2 regions of the Xylanivirga thermophila genome follow, and region 2 is predicted to be linked to the other one. Evidence: a T-box and tRNA genes for the amino acid it is inferred to sense, from the RefSeq annotation. Region 2 holds a T-box; the other holds one or more tRNA genes.
What was found. The T-box of region 2 lies ahead of ileS (isoleucine--tRNA ligase). A T-box ahead of a tRNA ligase gene usually reads a tRNA of that ligase, here a tRNA-Ile.
Positions count from the first base shown of each region.

Region 1: it encodes a tRNA-Ile, which carries the amino acid that the T-box ahead of ileS (isoleucine--tRNA ligase) is inferred to sense. The anticodon was not compared.

Region 1 covers NZ_RXHQ01000018.1:29,869-36,888, forward strand. Annotated here, with positions in the region: gene EJN67_RS14400 (hypothetical protein) at 1-63, shown strand, start outside; gene EJN67_RS09070 (undecaprenyl-diphosphate phosphatase) at 96-884, opposite strand; gene EJN67_RS09075 (YdcF family protein) at 1,062-1,643, shown strand; tRNA gene EJN67_RS09080 (tRNA-Ile) at 1,699-1,775, shown strand; gene EJN67_RS09085 (tRNA (adenine(22)-N(1))-methyltransferase) at 1,848-2,552, shown strand; gene EJN67_RS09090 (Nif3-like dinuclear metal center hexameric protein) at 2,528-3,646, shown strand; gene EJN67_RS09095 (zinc ribbon domain-containing protein) at 3,759-4,469, shown strand; RNA gene rnpB (RNase P RNA component class A) at 4,537-4,877, shown strand; gene EJN67_RS09105 (ROK family transcriptional regulator) at 5,050-6,282, shown strand; gene EJN67_RS09110 (ABC transporter permease) at 6,401-7,020, shown strand, end outside.
Region 2 covers NZ_RXHQ01000035.1:6,416-18,298, reverse strand. Annotated here, with positions in the region: gene EJN67_RS12135 (replicative DNA helicase) at 1-436, shown strand, start outside; gene EJN67_RS12130 (DUF6063 family protein) at 426-1,178, shown strand; gene EJN67_RS12125 (coiled-coil domain-containing protein) at 1,129-5,604, shown strand; gene EJN67_RS12120 (zinc-ribbon domain-containing protein) at 5,768-5,932, shown strand; gene ileS (isoleucine--tRNA ligase) at 5,996-9,112, opposite strand; T-box leader at 9,153-9,391, opposite strand; gene EJN67_RS12110 (hypothetical protein) at 9,874-10,386, shown strand; gene EJN67_RS12105 (hypothetical protein) at 10,508-11,071, shown strand; gene EJN67_RS12100 (hypothetical protein) at 11,624-11,830, shown strand; gene EJN67_RS12095 (hypothetical protein) at 11,849-11,883, shown strand, end outside.

The DNA.
Region 1 (7,020 bases), on a different contig from region 2:
ATAATAAAAGCTACATCTACTAAGAAGGATGATGGACAGAAAAATAAAAAAAATCAAAAATGACACAATTATAAAAAGAGGCTTTCGCCTCTTTTTTATAGAAAAATATGAAATACAAACTGATCCAACAATACTAAACCACCTAATGTAAACAAATAATATGAAAACCCTTTAAGACTTTTATTGGTTATTATTTCTATCATAGCTTTTATTGCGATAAGACCAGATATAAAAGCAGCTATCATGCCCGCTATAGCTGGAGTTACAGAAGCAGCAGTTACTGCTTCATTTAAATCCTTTGCCTGGAGCACTACTGATCCCAAAATGGCGGGTATGGACATTAGAAAAGAAAACTTTGCTGCAAATTTTCTATCCAATTTTCCAAGAAGTGCACCTGATATAGTGGATCCTGAACGCGATATAGCTGGGAAAATGGCTATACCTTGCATGGTACCAATTAAAAGCGCGTCTTTAATTTGCATATTCTTTAAAGTCTTATGCCCTGACTGGGTTAATTCTACAAACAAAAGTAGTAAACCAGTTGCGATAAAACCAAATCCCAGTGTAGATGCGGATGCAAAAGCGGCTTCTACCTTGTCCTTCAATAAAAGAGCTATTATTACTGTAGGTATGGTCGCTGTTATTATATATATTGGCAATTTACTAAAAGGGTGTTTAAACATATATGCTATATCTTTCCAGAACACTACTAGTATTGAAAGTAATGTGCCTACATGCAGCATTGTATCAAATAGCAGCATATCTCCTTCAAGGCCAAATATATTTTGTACTAATACCAGGTGACCTGAACTGCTTACTGGTAAAAATTCAGTAAGTCCTTGTATTATCCCTAGTATGATGGCTTTTATAATGCTAATGTTCATTACCTCCTATCAAGAATATAGTCTACAAAGATTTTAACACAAACGATTTTGAATGGTCAATCATTTTTGGTAATTATCTAGAATTCAATTGATTGCAGTAAAATAAAGCTCTTGATTTGTTTCTAGATATAATATAATATACTATACTTATATAATTATATATTGAAAGGCTATGATATGAGAAAAAAGCGAGCAGTCATATTCAAGATTTTGATGATATTTCTGGTTTCCTTTATAGTATTAGAATCAAGCATAATATTGTTCGGTATACAGGCAAGTCCTTATAAGGCTGATTGTATAATAATACTTGGATGTAGTGTATATGGTAATATTCCTAGCCCTCTTTTGATGGCTCGATTGGATGAGGGCTTGAGGTTATATAATGCTGGTTATGCAGACTATATAATTGTATCGGGTGGCAAGGGGCAGGGAGAGAATATCTCTGAAGCCCAGGCTATGAAAGAATATCTATCAAAACATGGAATAGATGAAGAAAAGATTATAATGGAGGATAGATCATTTTCTACTATTCAAAATATAAGCTACTCTAAAGCTAAGATGGATGAACGTGGTTTACGAACGAGTATAATAGTATCTAACAAATTTCATTTAAAAAGGTCATCTATTATAGCAAAAAGATTGGGTATGGATGCCAGTTATTCAGGGGTGTTTGTAAAGCAGCATAAATGTAGCGAGATAAAAGGTTTTATTAGGGAAGTACCTGCAGTTATAAGAAATGCATTTATTAAAAAAATTTAAAATAACTATTGACGAATATACTATGATGATGTTATAATAATCTCTGTCAGCTCGAGGGCCTTTAGCTCAGTTGGTTAGAGCAACCGGCTCATAACCGGTTGGTCCGGGGTTCGAGTCCCTGAAGGCCCACCATTTTATAGTATAAAAGGTACCATATATATGGTGCCTTTTTTTGATACAAATTTATTGTAGATGGGTGAAAGTATGCAGTTAAGCAAAAGATTACAAAAGATAGCAGACAAGGTACCACCATCTGTTAAGGTAGCAGATATTGGAACGGATCATGGATATGTGCCTGTATATCTTATAGAAAACAAAATAGCCCAAACTGTTATTGCTACGGATATAAGCAGCAAATCCATTAAAAAAGCTGAAGTCATTATAAAAAATCACAGAGTTGAGGATAAAATATATACTAGGGTAGGGGATGGGCTCTTGCCCCTTGAAATTGGAGAGGTTGATACGGTAATAATAGCCGGTATGGGTGGCGTACTTATAGGTAATATGCTTAAAGATGGATTAGATATAGCAGAAAAAATAGATACGTTTATACTACAACCTATGATGGGTCAGGAAAAATTAAGACATTATCTTTTAAATAATGGCTTCGCAATAGAGGATGAAGTTTTAGTATATGAAGATAAAAAGTTTTATGAGGTAATGGTGGCAAGGCATGGTAGTCAAACGGTTGAGGATGATATATACTATGAGATAGGGTATAATCTTATAGTAAATCATGATCCATATTTACCTAAATTTATATATAAAAAGATGGATAAGACAAAGAAGTTGATTAGTCATTTGGAAAAGCAGGACACTCAAACAGCAAAAAAGAGAATGGATGAATTGAAAACAAGACTATTAAAATATGAGGAGGTATATGGATGGGTGCAAAAGTTCGAGATATAGTAGATATAATGGAACAGATTGCTCCGTTTCAATATGCTGAAGATTGGGACAATGTTGGACTGCTCCTTGGCGATATGGAAGAGAATGTATCACGGATTATGCTAACCCTTGATGCGACGCCCGAGGTGATAGAACAGGCTGTAAAAGAGGATATAGATATGCTTATTTCCCATCATCCAATAATATTCAAACCTATAAAAGATATAAGGCTGGATTCTTATACAGGTAAGATACTCTGTCCCCTTATAAAGCATGATATTTCAGTTCTATGTGCACATACAAATTTGGATAAGGCTTTAGGTGGAGTAGATGATACATTAGCTGATATACTGGGATTAAATGAGGTTGAACCTCTTACATATGTTGATAGTATGCCTTATTATAAGATTGTTGTATACATTCCAAAGGGACACGAGGAAAAAGTATTGTATGCTATGGCAGAGGCGGGAGCTGGATGTATAGGCGGGTATAGTCATTGTACTTTTCAAGGAGAAGGTACAGGTACTTTTTTACCCCTTGAAGGAGCTAAACCATATATAGGCGATGTGGGGATGCTTGAACATGTTCATGAAATTAGATTGGAAACCATTGTGCCCAAATCTCATTTAGATAAGGTATTGGATGCGATGCTTAAAGTGCATCCGTATGAAGAGGTAGCATACGATGTGTATCAATTGGCAAATAGGGTAAAGGTACCAAGCATAGGAAGGATAGGACAGCTTCCAAAGGTTATGTCGGTTATCGAATATGCTGAATATATTAAAAGAAGTCTGAATGCAGGAAGTGTAGCCATAGTAGGCAATAGGGATAAAAAAGTCAAGTGGGTAGGTAGTTGTGCAGGGGCGGGAGGCGACCTAGTAGGTATGGCAAAATATAAAGGCGCAGATGTATTTGTAACTGGAGAACTTAAATATCATGAGGCCCAAATGGCGAATGCATTAGGCATACCTGTTATTGCTGCAGGCCATTTTTCGACAGAAATTCCTATTGTATCAAAACTAATTACTAGTTTACAAAAGGCGTTAGATGGTTTACAATATAGAATAGAGGTCATAGTACCTGATAAACAAGTTGATCCCTATTATGTATTTTAAGGAATAAGTCTTTCTTATTCCTTTTTATATAATTGGATATGTGTACTCCCCCAATAGGGGGATTAATATATTTGGCACGAGATTTTACTTTGGTACAAAAGGAGGAAGGAAGATGGGACAGTTAGATTTGTTATGGGAATATCAGGAACTTGAACAAAAGATGGCTAGTTGTCAGAAGGAGAAGAAGAAATTACCTGTTAGACATAAATTGGTAAAACTAAAAAGGAATTTGATGAAACAGCAGGACAAACTTTTAAAGCTTAATGAAGAAGCAGATAAAAAGAGTAATGAACTTAGCAAAATACATCATGAATATGAGAGCATGGTAAGTAGTTTAAATTCAGATAGGGATAAAATAACTGATGGATCTATAAAAAATTTAAAACAGCTAGAGCAAATTGAAAAAAATGCGGATAATTTAAAACAAAAAATTGATAAAAAAGAAGAAGAACTCCTACAGTTCATGAAGGATTTTGAACAATTCAATAGGGAATTGGATTCAATAAGGAGATATCTAGCAAAGGTAAAAAGAAATTACAATGCTATTAAGTCGGAATATGATCAGGAAGTAAGGGTTATAAATCAAGGTTATAGAGAGGCAAAACAAAAGAGAGATGAGCTTAAAAAGCAGATAGATAAGGAACTTTTAAATAAATATCAAACCCTAAAATCAAACTATCAAATGCCAGTAGCTATTATTAATGGTACTTGTTGTGATGGATGTAATATGCAGTTGGCATCGTTAGTTGTGCAAAATGTTAAAGCACGAGAAAAAGTGGTGGAATGCGAAAACTGTGGTAGAATACTATATATGCCAAAGTAACCATTATATTATAGTTGACGATACCATTTTTTAATGTTAATATTATATTTCAGAATTGAATATGAAGTGAGTAAGCCAGATGATCGCGTCTGTTCCAATAAAACAGACGAGGAAAGTCCGAGCTCCATAGGGCAGGATGCTGGGTAATCCCCAGTGAAGGTGACTTTAAGGAAAGTGCAACAGAAATATACCGCCTATTTTATAGGTAAGGGTGGAAAGGTGAGGTAAGAGCTCACCAGCATCCAGGCGACTGGAATGGCTCTGTAAACCCCATCCGGAGCAAGACCAAATAGGACGTTTTGTGGCGGCCCGTCACGTCCTGGTAAGGTCGCTGGAGCCTATCGGTAACGATAGGCCTAGACAGATGATCGTCTAATACAGAACTCGGCTTATAGACTTACTCATTACAATAAAAGGAGATACCAACTTTTAAGGTTGGTATCTCCTTTTATTGTAGTTGATACAAAACTTGCGACATTTTTAAATTATGAAATAAAGTTATATAGTATTCTTACTTGATTTCATATAGAAAGTATGTTATATTTATAATGAAATATTTCCTAGAAGGTGAATTTATACAATGAATGGATTAAGAAAAGGCAGTAAAGCACTATTAAGGGATCTAAACAAGACCCTAGTTTTAAATGAAATACGGACAAAAGGACCAATAAGTCGAACAGAGATATCACAAAATACAGGGTTGAGTCTTTCAAGTATAACAAGAATTGCTGATCAGTTAATAAAAGAGGGTTTTATATATGAAGAGGGCGAGGGAGAGTCTACAGGCGGTAGAAGGCCAATACATCTACTTTTTAATCAGTACTATGGATATATAATTGGAATAAAAATAGAAGTCAGAAAAGTTATTTTTACCTTATCAAATCTTAATGGAGAAATTGTAGCAAAAGCTATAAAAGAATATGTAAAAGGATCCTCTTCAAACGTTGTTATGGATATCATACTAAATGAAATTAGGTTATGGTTTTCTAAAGTTAATGGAGAAGGCAAAGAGATATTAGGAATTGGTATTGGTGTTTCTGGTATTGTTGATACACAAAATGGTATTTTAATAAATTCATCTTTATTGGGTTGGAATAATGTGTCGTTTAAGTCTGAAATTCAACGGATTATAGATGTTCCAGTTATTGTTGACAATGATGTTAATGCATATACTTTGGCCGAGATGATGTATGGAGCAGGTAAAAATTTAGATAATTTTTTATTGGTAGAATGCGGTATAGGGATAGGCGCTGGCATTGTATTGAATGGAGAAATATATAGGGGTGAGTTTGGAGGCGCAGGTGAAATTGGACATATAATTTTAGAAAAAGATGGGGCACCATGCTATTGTGGACAAAAAGGATGCTTGGAAAGATACTCAAATGAAGAATTTATAGTGAATAGGGCTTTAGAGCTAGCAAAAGATAATTCAAATTCTATTCTTCATAATAAAAGTAACGAACAAGTATGGATAGATGATGTTCGTGAAGCTGCAAAATATGGGGATAAGGTTGCAATTAAGGCGTATAATGAGGCAGGATATAATTTGGGGTTAGGTTTGGTAAGTGCAATTAATCTTTTTAATATTTCTACTATAATAATGGCAGATGAAGGCGTGCAAGCGGAAGAATGGTTGACCCCTAATGTACTAAATGCGGTAACGAATAGTTTTTTTAGCAGGTATATAGATATTGAAGTAAAAAAATCAGAACTAGGTAATATTGGTTGGGAATTGGGAACGGTAGCTTTGGTTATAAAAGAATTATTCCAAGTACCTTTATATAAAGATCGATTTACGTTATATTCTTCATAATTTTTTTAGAAACTTAATTTCATGACTAAATTTAGTCATGAAATTAAAAAGAAAGGGAGGTGTTAAAAAGAGCAGATTTATATTTAATATTGTTTGATAAACTTTGGAGGTGATTTAAATGGTATCAGTAAAAGCGAGGGAAAATGTAAAAAACAAATTTTCAAGTAAAAATATACATAAAACGTTATCTCAACAAAAATATCTAATAGCGATGTCTTTACCTTTTGTAATATGGGTGATTATCTTTGCCTACGTACCTCTTTGGGGTTGGACTATGGCTTTTCAAGAATATAAACCTGGTATACCATTTTCGGAGCAGCAATGGGTAGGATTTAAGCATTTTATAAAACTTTTTAAAGACCCGATGTTTTATCTTGTTATGAGAAATACTATCGTTATGAGTTTGTTAGGTTTACTCTTTGGATTTACACTTCCGATTATTTTGGCTTTATTATTGAATGAGATAAATAATTTGAGATTTAAAAAAACAGTGCAAACTGTTTCATATTTACCCCATTTTGTTTCATGGGTTGTTGTAGCAAGTATAGTTACTGAATTGTTATCAATGAATGGTCCTTTAAATAATTTGTTGTTAAATCTTGGTATAAAGGATAAGCCTGTGCAATTTTTAATTGAACCTAAATCTTTTTGGTGGATTGTAACTGCTGCAGATGTTTGGAAAGAGCTAGGCTGGAATTCTATTATTTTTTTAGCATCTATATCATCTATAAATCCTGA
Region 2 (11,883 bases):
GAGGATAGGAGCGGATGAAGATGTTCAAAAAGTAGAGGGATTTTATCAGCCTGTTGATGAGGCAATATTAAATGAGTATAAGGAAATAACAATGCATAACTTTAAAAAGATAATGGAATGTTTATTAAATTTATTGCAAGATGGAAAACAAACAACCTTAAAAGAGGTTATAGATTATATGAAAATAAATCATCAAGATATATTAGCTGAAAGGGTTTTTTATGATTTTTGGATTATCTTACATCAAAAATCTCCCATATTAATAGATGCAGATGAAGATAATCATGTTGGGTTGCTTAAGGAGGCGACAAAGCTTTTAATTGGCAGGTGCGAAAGATTTGAAGTAGTAGAATTGGATAGTGAATTGGAGATAAACAATAGGTTTAAAATTAAGGATATGATCATAAAATTGGAGGAAACGAGTAATGGAATTTAAGGATAGAGAAGTTATAGAAGCGTTTAATATTTATTCTAGATTAGCGCTTAAGGGCCATGAGGATAGTGATGAGTTGAGATTATATATTACCGATGAAAAGGTTAGGGAGTTAGTGGATGAATTTGCTGCTGAAGTAGATTGTACTATTATTTCAACAGGTGAATATATCTATATGGTTCCCATAGCTACTATTTCACCATTTCATATATCCAATGAGGAGATAAAAAGGAGATATCTTCCATCAAAGGCTGTAAATATGGATATATATCTGATGTATGTGACAATAATAATTCTATTTGGTGAATTTTATGACAGCTATCAAAGTGTTGAACCAACTAGAAGTTTTTTACCCATGTACAAATGGCTTGAAGCGGTAAATACACATATGGCAACTTTAAGTGAGATAGATGCAGAAGAATTAAAAGCCTTTGAAAAAGAATATGAATATAACTGGATAGGAATATTGGAAAAATGGGATGCAATAGATGATTTGAGGGAGAATGTAAAAAATCAGGACGCCAGGACTAATAGCAGGCTTAGTTTTTTAAATACGGTTAAAAGATTTTTAGAGGATCAAGATATTGTTATAGATATAGGGAATGATGAAATGGGGATTACTGAAAAAGCAAAGGTTATTATACAAAGGTATTATATGGATTATGAGCATAATAGGGGAATACTGGATTTCATATATGGATTTGAAAGGGAAAGGGGAAAAGATAGAGATGCCAACCATATCTAAAATAAGGTTTACCAATGCGGTATATGATAACGGAGAAAAAAGGTATAATGACGAAATTTTTGAATTTGATGGCTATAACGGGGTTATTTTATTGGAGAATGGGGGCGGGAAGACCACTTTTATACAGATAGCCCTTCAAGCTATGCTTCCCCATTCAGATATTGGAGATAGGAAAATAAGAGAGACTCTATCGTTAGACGGAAATCCTTGTCATATAGGCATAGAATGGATTATCAACGAAAGACCTAGAAGGTATGCCTTAACCTGTGTCACCCTTTTTTTAAATGCTGGGAAGTTGGATTCATATAGGTATGTATACGAATATGGATATGATGATAGAAATTCAATAGATAATGTTCCATTTGTAAAAGAAACTGTTGATGGAAGTAAGAGGCCTGCAAGCAGGGAAGAAATGGGGGAGTATTATCAATATATGTGCAATAAATATCTAAATGCTAAGATGTTTTCTAGCATAAAAGCATATAATAGCTATATTGAGGAAAATTTTAAAATAATATCTAAAGAGTGGAGGAGAATAGGGATCATCAATGGGGAAGAAGGGGGAGTAGATAAATTTTTTGAAGGATGCAAAACGACAGAAAATCTGGTCAATAAGCTTTTAATTCCGGTTGTGGAAGAGGCTATGTCCGGGAATGGTTCTCAAGAGTTTGCAGATACATTTGAAGAGCAAAGGGGTCATTTTAAACAGTATAATCTTCTCAAGGAAAGTATTGACGAAAGTAAGAAGATTCAAAGCAAGATCAGAGAGTATGTAGATAAATACAATAAATATCATGAATCAATGCAAAGTTTTGACTCTCAAAGATCTTATGGAAAAGCTATATACCAATATCTATCCAATGAATGTGAAGAAGTGGAGGCAAAGCTAGAAGAAAACAAAGAAAAGAAAAAGGAATGTGAATATGATTTTATTGAGTTAGGCAGGATGGATGCTTCATACGAATTAGGAGTACTAAAAAGCAAACTAGAATTATCTGAATTCAAGTATAAAGAGATACTTAAAAAAAGCGAAATCATTGGAGATGAGTTGCATGCAAAGGAATCTAGGCTTCAAAACTTGAGAATAGCCAGATACAGGAAGATTATTAAGGGAAAACAGGATGAAATTGACTCATATGAGGAGCAAATCGATAAATTAGGAGAGGACGAGGAAGTATATGCGATAGAGCAAGAACTAAAATTAAATTCTTCAAATATAAAGGCCTATTTTGATTTTCAGCTTAGAAAACTGGAAGAGGAAATTGGTATATTACAAAGTATAAAAATGCGATGTGAAGATGAGTTAAAAGAGATTAAAAGAGAAATAGATAAATTGGAAGAAGAAAGTAATAGATTATACGAAAACCAAATCAGATTAGATCAAGATTATACCAGGAATGAAGAGTCTATGAGAAAAATAGAAAACACAATACTTTCAAATCCCAAGATGGAAAGAATAGAGGATGAATATCCAAAATGGTCGCAAAGAGTCGGATTTATTGAAAGGTATTTGGTAGAATGTCAAGAAAGATCAAACTTATTAAAAGATGAAAAGGATAATATTAAGATTGCATTAAAAAAGAGTAGAGAAGAATTAGAATTACTTTCTAATGATAGAATTGCTATACGAGAAAAGATAGAAAGTATTAATAACGAAGAAAGAGAACTATTATTGAGGATAAAAGAGTGGATTCCAAGTTTATTACATGTAAATAGTATATATACAAAACAAGGGTATATAACTAGCACTTTGGAAAATATAAGTGAAAAAGCTAGAAAAGAGAAAGAAAAGGCCATTATAGATGAGAGAATATTTTATAGATTTATAGATGATTATAAAGACAATGACTATTTTACTGCAGAACCGTTATTGTATAACTGGATAAACCAATGGAAAGATCAATTTGCTTTTTTGGAGTCGGGCTCCGAGTTTATTGAACGGGCAGCTGCTGCCATGGGCAAAAGTGAACAGGAATATTATAACTTATACCCATATTGGGCTGCATCTGTTGTGATAGCAGATGATGAGCAGTATAAACTTAAGGATAAGTTGGAGCATAATGTGGATAAACTTACTTATCCAATTATAATATTATCTCAAAGCAATGCTCGGGATATACTGAGAAAAACAGATAGGAAAATGAATGATTATCTTTGTGTATATCCATTGATTTGGGCAGATAATATAGCTAAGGTAGGTTTTCAATCTACCAAATTTGAACTTGATAAAAAGGCTGAAAGAGCTACTCAAATTAGGCAGGATAAGGAAAATGAATTTATCAATTATGACAATTTACATATAGATATTTCAGATTTTTTGGATAAATATCCGTATGTAGAATATTTTGCACCGTTGAAGAATCAGTTTAAGGATGTAGAAGAAAAGATATCTGAGATAAAGAATACAAGTAATAACAAAACAAGTAGGATAGATAAAATAGATGAGAAATTAGAAAATATCAACAAAGAGATGAAGAACCTGGATGTAGAAAAATACATACTTAATAACAAAATAAACAGTGCTATGGAATATATTAACAAGAAAAGAGAAACAATTAAAATAAGAAATGATCTATATGAAATAGAAAAAGCAATAGATGTAAAAAAGGCGGGACTTCTAAGATTAAATGCACAAAAAGAAGACAAACAAGGTAAAATGGATGATTTAGATGAAAAAATAAAAAGATTAAGCAATATGATGAGCGATATAACAAAAGATGAACTATATGATGATGTAAAAGATGCGGTGCCGAAAGGATCAGAAATAGAAATAGAAGTTTTGAAAACTAAAAGGAAAGATATCAAAGACCGCTTGAATAAAAAGCAAAAAGATAGGGCCTACATTGAGGATATTATAAATAGATGCCGCAAAACCCAAAGAGAATATGAGAAAGACTTAAAGAATGAAATACATGGGGCTAGGTATATAGTTGATGAAGAGTTTATATTTCCAATATACGGAGAAGGCGAAATTGAAGAATTGACCAATGATATCAATTTAATTAGGCCTAAATTTGATAAGGTTAATGATAAATTAAAATATGCAGATAAAAAGTTTTCTAGTGATAAGAATAAGTATGACATTAGGGAGGGTGATTTTTTTAAAAAATATCAAGATGGCATTATACAGTTTACGGAGCCGTTAAATGTAGTGAAGGACAATATAAGAGAAAAGAAAATAGAATTAGATAAAAGAGATGAGTATTTAAAATCTATGGATAAGGAGTTAAATAATGAGCATATTTCGATAAAGGACACATTAGAATTGCTTAAGAGAAAAAATGAACGATATAGTTATCTATCTAATAAAATTAAAGCAGGCGTTATCCCAGATAATAAGCTAGTAGATATGCCATACAATAGAATGAAATATATAGATGAGCTTATGAAAAATTTAGAAAATACTAACTATGAAGTAGAGCAAAATAAGGCCAGGGTTTCAAAAGGAAGGGCGGAATTTCAATCTTTTTGTGAAAATCATATATCAGATCCAAAACTTAAGAATATGGCTATTTCAGGTATTAGCAATAGAGAAAATTTTGAAGAGCTAGTTGAATGGCAGAAGATTATGGATAAAAATATTGATAAAACAATTAGGATATTGGAAGAAGATATGATGCAACATGATAAAGAAATAAATCAGTTTATAAGCCATCTATACTCATATTTAAAAAACTTGGCAGAGGAACTTGAAAATATATCTAAAAAGACTAGGATAAAAGTGGATGATAATTGGAAAACAATATATACAATAGATGTTCCTACTTGGGAGGATGAGATAGGGAAACAAAAACTTAGGAATTATGTAAATTGGTTGTTAAAAGATATAGAGGATACACGCTTTAAAGATGAATTGGGTAATGAAAACATAATATCTATAAGAAAATATATAGAAGAAAAATTTCAAGGTAAAGAATTGCTTAGAATTGTGATGGGTAATGAACGAATAAAGGTCAAATGTAGGAAGGTAACAAATGATGGAAAGATAAATAGTATGCCCATATCCTGGGAAAAATCTAATCGTTGGTCTGGAGGAGAAAAATGGAGTAAAAATATGACACTATTCTTGGGTATATTAAATTATCTTGCAGAAAAAAGTCAAGACATCTCTTCTAATCAAAAAAGATATCGTACTGTTATTTTGGATAATCCATTTGGTAAAGCTTCCAGTGATCATGTATTAGACCCAGTATTTTTTATAGCTGAACAGTTAGGGTTTCAAATAATAGCACTGACTGCTCATGGTGAAGGAAAGTATATAAGAGATTTCTTTCCCGTAGTTTATAGCTGCAGACTGCGTCCGTCCAAGGATAATGAAACACAAATATTTACTAAAGATAAGGAAATAAAATATGCTTTTTTTAAAGACAAGGATCCTCAAGTGCTGGCAAGACTGGGAGATGTAGAGCAACTGAGTATGTTTTAGATACTGGCAAAAAAAGTTTGCATATTGATATTCAATATGCTATAATACGATTTGTATGTAAGATTTAACATGAGAAACAACATATCCTCTTTTTTCAAGGGAGTGTTTATTGTTAATCGGTTAAGATCTTAATTGAATATTCAGGAAAAGGAGGATTGTTGAAATGGCAGATAAGACAATAGTATGCAAGGATTGCGGAGCTGAGTTTGTATTTACTGAAGGTGAGCAGGAGTTCTACAAAGAAAAAGGTTTTGAGAACGAGCCTCAGAGATGCCCAGCTTGCAGAAAAGCAAGAAAACAACAGAGGAATAATAGAAACTATAGATAGTATATAATTATGTGTCTATATAAAAAAATAGCCTGTAGGATTTTAATCCTACAGGCTATTTTTTTACGCTTTTTTTACGGTAAAGGTTACATGCTCTCCATTTATATTCCATTCTTTGGTATAACCTTCTCCCGCCTGACCAATAAGGTCTTTTCCAAGCACCTCCTTTTTTATTTCTTCTTTATTATTTGTCATTATATCGGCTATCCTATCGTTACCGGTATAATATACATATATATTATCAAGTATATCAAAATCCGCTTCTTTACGCATAGTCTGGATCTTGCTTATTATCTCCCTGACAAATCCTTCTTCTATAAGTTCTGGAGTCAGGTTGGTATCCAAAACTACGGTGATATCATAGTCGGATTCGGCTATCATGCCTTCCGCATCTATACATTCATATAGCACATCGTCTATGGCCAATTCCACATTTTGGTCTTCTACTTGGAGCTCTATCTTGCCATCTTTTTTGAATCTAGCCATTAATTCATTACCGTCAGAAGAAACTAGTGCTTCTCTGATCTTAGGTACCAATTTTCCATATTTCGGACCTACCGTCTTTAGCTGTGGCTTAAAGAGATAGGTGGAAAAGGCAGATACATCATCTGTAAATACTATCTTTTTTATATTGAGTTCATCTGCAACCAGCGCTTTAAACATATCAGGTAGCTCCATATCGGCTTTTACATACATGGTGCCTATGGGTTGACGGTTCTTTATATTGGCCTTGTTTCGGCAGGCTCGACCTTCTACTACCAGCTTTAGCACATAGTCCATGTTCTTTTCTAGTTCTTTATCTATGAACTCTTTGTTGGCTTCTGGAAAATCACATAGGTGCACGCTCTCAGGTGCAGTTTTGTCTATGGTCTTCACCAGATTTTGATACATCTTTTCTGCTACAAATGGTACGAAGGGGGCGGTAAGTCTTGCCAAAGTTTCTAGCACCGTATAGAGGGTCATAAATGCATTTATCTTATCCTGTGGCATATCAGATGCCCAGAAACGCTCTCTGCTCCTTCTTACATACCAGTTACTTAGATCGTCCACAAAACTCTGTATAGCCCTAGCAGGTTCGGTGATGCGATAGTTATCAAGATTTTGCTCTACATATTCTATTAGGGAGTTGAGCCTTGAGAGTATCCATTTATCTATAACTTCTAGCTTGTCGTATTCCAACTTATAATCCTTTGGATTAAAGTTATCTATATTGGCATACAGCACAAAGAATGCATAGGTATTCCATAATGTACCCATGAATTTTCTTTGAGCTTCACTTACTGCTTCAGGGTAGAACCGGCTGGGCAGCCATGGTGCACTACTGGTATAGAAATACCATCTTACTGCATCGGCTCCTTGTTTATCGAGTACATCCCATGGATCTACAACATTGCCTTTGTGTTTACTCATCTTTTGACCGTCTTTGTCTTGCACATGGCCTAGCACTATGACATTTTTATAAGGTGCTTTATCAAACAACAATGTGGAGATGGCCATTAGTGTGTAAAACCAGCCCCTGGTTTGATCGATTGCTTCACTTATAAAGTCAGCAGGATATCTGTTTTCAAAGATCTCCTTATTTTCAAATGGATAGTGCCATTGTGCAAATGGCATAGAACCTGAATCGAACCAGCAGTCTATAACCTCTGGAACCCTCTTCATATTGCCTCCACACTTGGGGCATTTTATGAATATATTATCTATATATGGTCTATGAAGTTCTATGGCATCTGGTACATTTTCACCCATTTCCTTGAGCTCTGCTATGCTGCCTATCATATGCCTGTGACCGCATTCGCACTCCCATATGGGTAGGGGAGTACCCCAATATCTTTCACGGCTTAAGCCCCAATCCACAACATTATCAAGGAAGTTTCCAAATCGTCCTTCCTTTATATTATCAGGCAGCCAGTTTACAGTGTTATTGTTCTTTAAGAGATTGTCCCTAAGCTCTGTCATTCTTATAAACCAGGTGTCCCGTGCATAATATAAAAGAGGAGTATCACAACGCCAGCAGAAGGGATAGGAGTGCTCATAATCCTCTATCTTATGCAAAAGTCCTCTTTTTTCAAGATCCTTTATGATAAGGGGATCTGCATCCTTTACGAATACACCCTTCCATGGTTCTACTGCATCTACAAACTTTCCTTGTTCATTTACCAGCTGCACAAATGGCAGGTCATTTTCCCGTCCTACCCTAGCGTCATCTTCACCAAAGGCGGGAGCTGTGTGGACTATGCCAGTACCATCTGTAAGGGTAACAAAATCTCCAGTTACTACATAATATGCCTTTTTTTCAGGCTTTGCAAAATCAAATAGCGGTATATATTCCATACCCTTTAAGTCTTTACCCATGAACCTATCCACTATTTCAAAATCTTCACCTAATACATCCTTTGCCAATGCTTCTGCCAGGATACATACATCATCTCCCTGCCTTGCCTTGATGTATGTTTCATTAGGATTAACCGTTAATGCAACGTTTGATGGGAGCGTCCATGGAGTGGTGGTCCAAGCCATTAGATATAAGTTGTCCTCATCCTTTACTTTGAACTTTACGTATATGGATGGCTCATTTACATCCTTATATCCCTGTGCTACTTCATGGCTGGAGAGGGAAGTACCACATCTGGGGCAGTATGGCACTATCTTGTGTCCTTTGTATATTAGATCTTTATCCCAAATTTCTTTAAGGGCCCACCATACAGATTCAATATAGTTGTTGTCATAGGTAATATAAGGATCATCCATATCAACCCAGAAGCCTACACGGTCGCTCATCCTCTCCCATTCACCCTTATATTTCCATACGCTTTTTTTACATTCCTTTATAAATGGTTCTATGCCGTATTTTTCAATTTCTGGTTTACCATCTATGCCAAGCATCTTCTCGACTTCCAGTTCCACTGGCAGTCCATGGGTATCCCAACCTGCTTTCCTAAGCACATTATACCCCTTCATGGTCTTATACCTTGGAATTATGTCTTTCATCACTCTAGTTAGTATGTGCCCTATATGGGGTTTGCCATTAGCAGTAGGGGGACCGTCATAGAATGTAAATTCCGGTCTACCTTGTCTTAGCTTAACGCTTTTTTGAAATATATCATTCCGTTCCCAGAAATCCAATACTTCCTGTTCACGATCGACAAAATTTAGATCTGTCGATACCTTTTCATACATCTAAATACCTCCATTCCTTATAAAAAAAACCTTCCATCCTATGCAGGACGAAAGGTTGCTTTCGTGGTACCACCTGATTTGGCATAAAAATGCCCTCTCAAAATGTACAAAATAATTCTTTGCACATCCCTGATAACGCTGGGATAGCGGCCCATCCTACTTTTATTTCAGACTGCAGCTTAGGAGTGATTTTCGGTAGTCTAAACAAGATCGGGCTTTCACCATTTCCGATTCGCTGTACTTTTAAGGCTTCCTACTCTTCTCCGTCATCGCTTTTGACAAAATATCATTTAAAATTCATTTAATATTAATTGTATGCAAAAAAAACATATTTGTAAAGCATTTTACCCAAAATTTTTGCCTTTTATAACATAGCAAAGCATGGACGAATATTTTATCATGGAATAAATTACAGCTAAACATATATAGTAGGCTAATGTTCATAGAAAATAATAAAGAGTGAGGTCAAAAACTATGAGTAAGGAGTTGCACTGGCATTTAAAAAAATCCTCAAGTGAGGGAATTAGAAGGAAATGTATTCATACTTTTGCCGCGAAGAAAAAATAAATTACTCTTGATTTTGATGAATTAATAGTATATGGTATATATGTAATAGTGTTACATACACACAATACATCATACTTCTATATGCAGCTAAATATAGAAATGAGGGTTAATAAGTTAATTATTCCGTCTATTATTAAATCTAATTGTATTTTGGGGAAAATTATGTTTACTTATAATACTTTAAGAAGTAAGCCATGAAAAAACTTATTTGCACTATACTTGTAGCTCTGGCGTTGGTAGTGCAACCAATAAATGTTTTTGCAAGTTCATTAGATAGTGACTTCATTTTTAATAATTCTGTAACTATAGAGGAACGTTTCGAAGAAGGTGTTGGAACTTGGAAAATGTCAAGTTTAGAAAACATTACGATATACTTACTTGAAAATGTTGATGGCACTTTAGAATATGCATATCTCGATGAAAATGGGGTTGTTCAATATACTGAATTAAAAGAAGGAGTAATTACTAGGCGTTCTTATGATGACGATTATTTTAATACCCAGGAAGAATGCTTATCTGCTGAAGAAGAAACTTTAATTGATGATATCGTTATAAAGAACGGAGGTGCAACAAGCGTAGAATTAGAGAAAGCTTTTAAAAAAGCTGGATTGTATAATGTTACTGTTTTTGAAGAAGATGGGGGATTATATATTAATCCTTTTGGGGCTCAGAATATAATAGATTCAAATCCTATTATTTATATATAGAAATGTAAATGAAAAGTGAAATGAGATATTCTCAATTAGAAGACTGTATTTGCAGAATAAATGAAGGTGAAAAGAATATGTTTAAACAAAAAAATGGACGTTTTTATTAACAGTAGGCGTTGTGATAATATTAATTGTTTTTCTATATTCTCTTGCTCCAAAAATTGAGGCAAGAAAATATAAAAGGCGCTTTGGATCATTTGATGAATGGTATAAAGAAGCTAGTGATCCCAATTCGGGCTATAGGAAGCATTTATCGAACTATCGTCCCGTTGATGAGGTATTATTAAACAGCCTTGAACATTCAGAGCCTATTGCTTTCTCTAGTAACGATATTCAGAAAATTGATAAAAACACATGGATTGTAGCTTGTTACGGAGCGAGCGATTATTATGCGTGGATTGGTCTGTTCAGCAGAAATCATGAAATCAATGAGAGATATAAACTGCATGTCGTAAGTGATCAACAAACGGGCCTCGACAACAATATCAAAAAGCGAATTGATGATTCCTTAGTTGCTCCCTTTGCGAGAGACTGTTTTTTTGGCTATAGTGCGGATTTCAGTATTTTTTGCCCAGACTATTGCATTGAGAACAATCAGATAATAATAAAAGTTGAGTATATAGATGAGAATAGGGAGCAAATCTTCTCAATTCCTGTCCAGAATAAAAAGATCCCGAAATAAACTTTCCTGAATTTCTAGATAGTATAAGGATCAAGAAATTACATCATGTAAAACAAAAAGATAGCTACTCAGCTGTCTTTTTTATTTTTATGGGCGCAGCGTGTGAAACAATAACTTTTGTAAAGTATCCCTTATTATATCAAAATCTACTGATATTTTGGTATAATAAGGGATGCTTAAAAGACTTATCAAGAAAAATCAAAGCAAACTTTGAGATTAGACAAAAAGAGACTGGACTAATTACAAAAGTACCTTTTAGTAATAGATGAACGAGCTGCATCAATAGTAATGAGGATATTTAAACTTTATACCGAATTTGCATATAATTGATCGAGTAATGGATGTTATTGATCCAATTCTTACAATGTATACTCATTGCTTTATATAAATGCTGTACTGGCATTTAAAAAAATCCTCAAGTGAGGGAATTAGAAGTAATGTATTCATGCTTTTGCCGTGTCTTTTATAATTAGTCAACTATATAAAAACGCTATAATATGATAGAATAGGAAAAGAACTTTAAAATTAAAAAAGGGAAAGGTGGTGGGGATAATGTTTTGGCCTATTGCTGGTATATGGACTGCCATATGGAGCTTTTTTACCTTTATTTTAAAATTCACAGGTAGGGTGGTAGCTATTATATTAGGTGCCATATTTGTATTTGTAGGAGTTATATTTACAATAAGTATTGCAGGGGCCATATTTGGTATTCCCCTAATAGTATTTGGAGTGCTCCTTATTATTCGTGGCTTATTTTAGAGATTGGAGGAACTTAGAATGAGTATATTTGAGATTATTATGCTAGGGTGCTT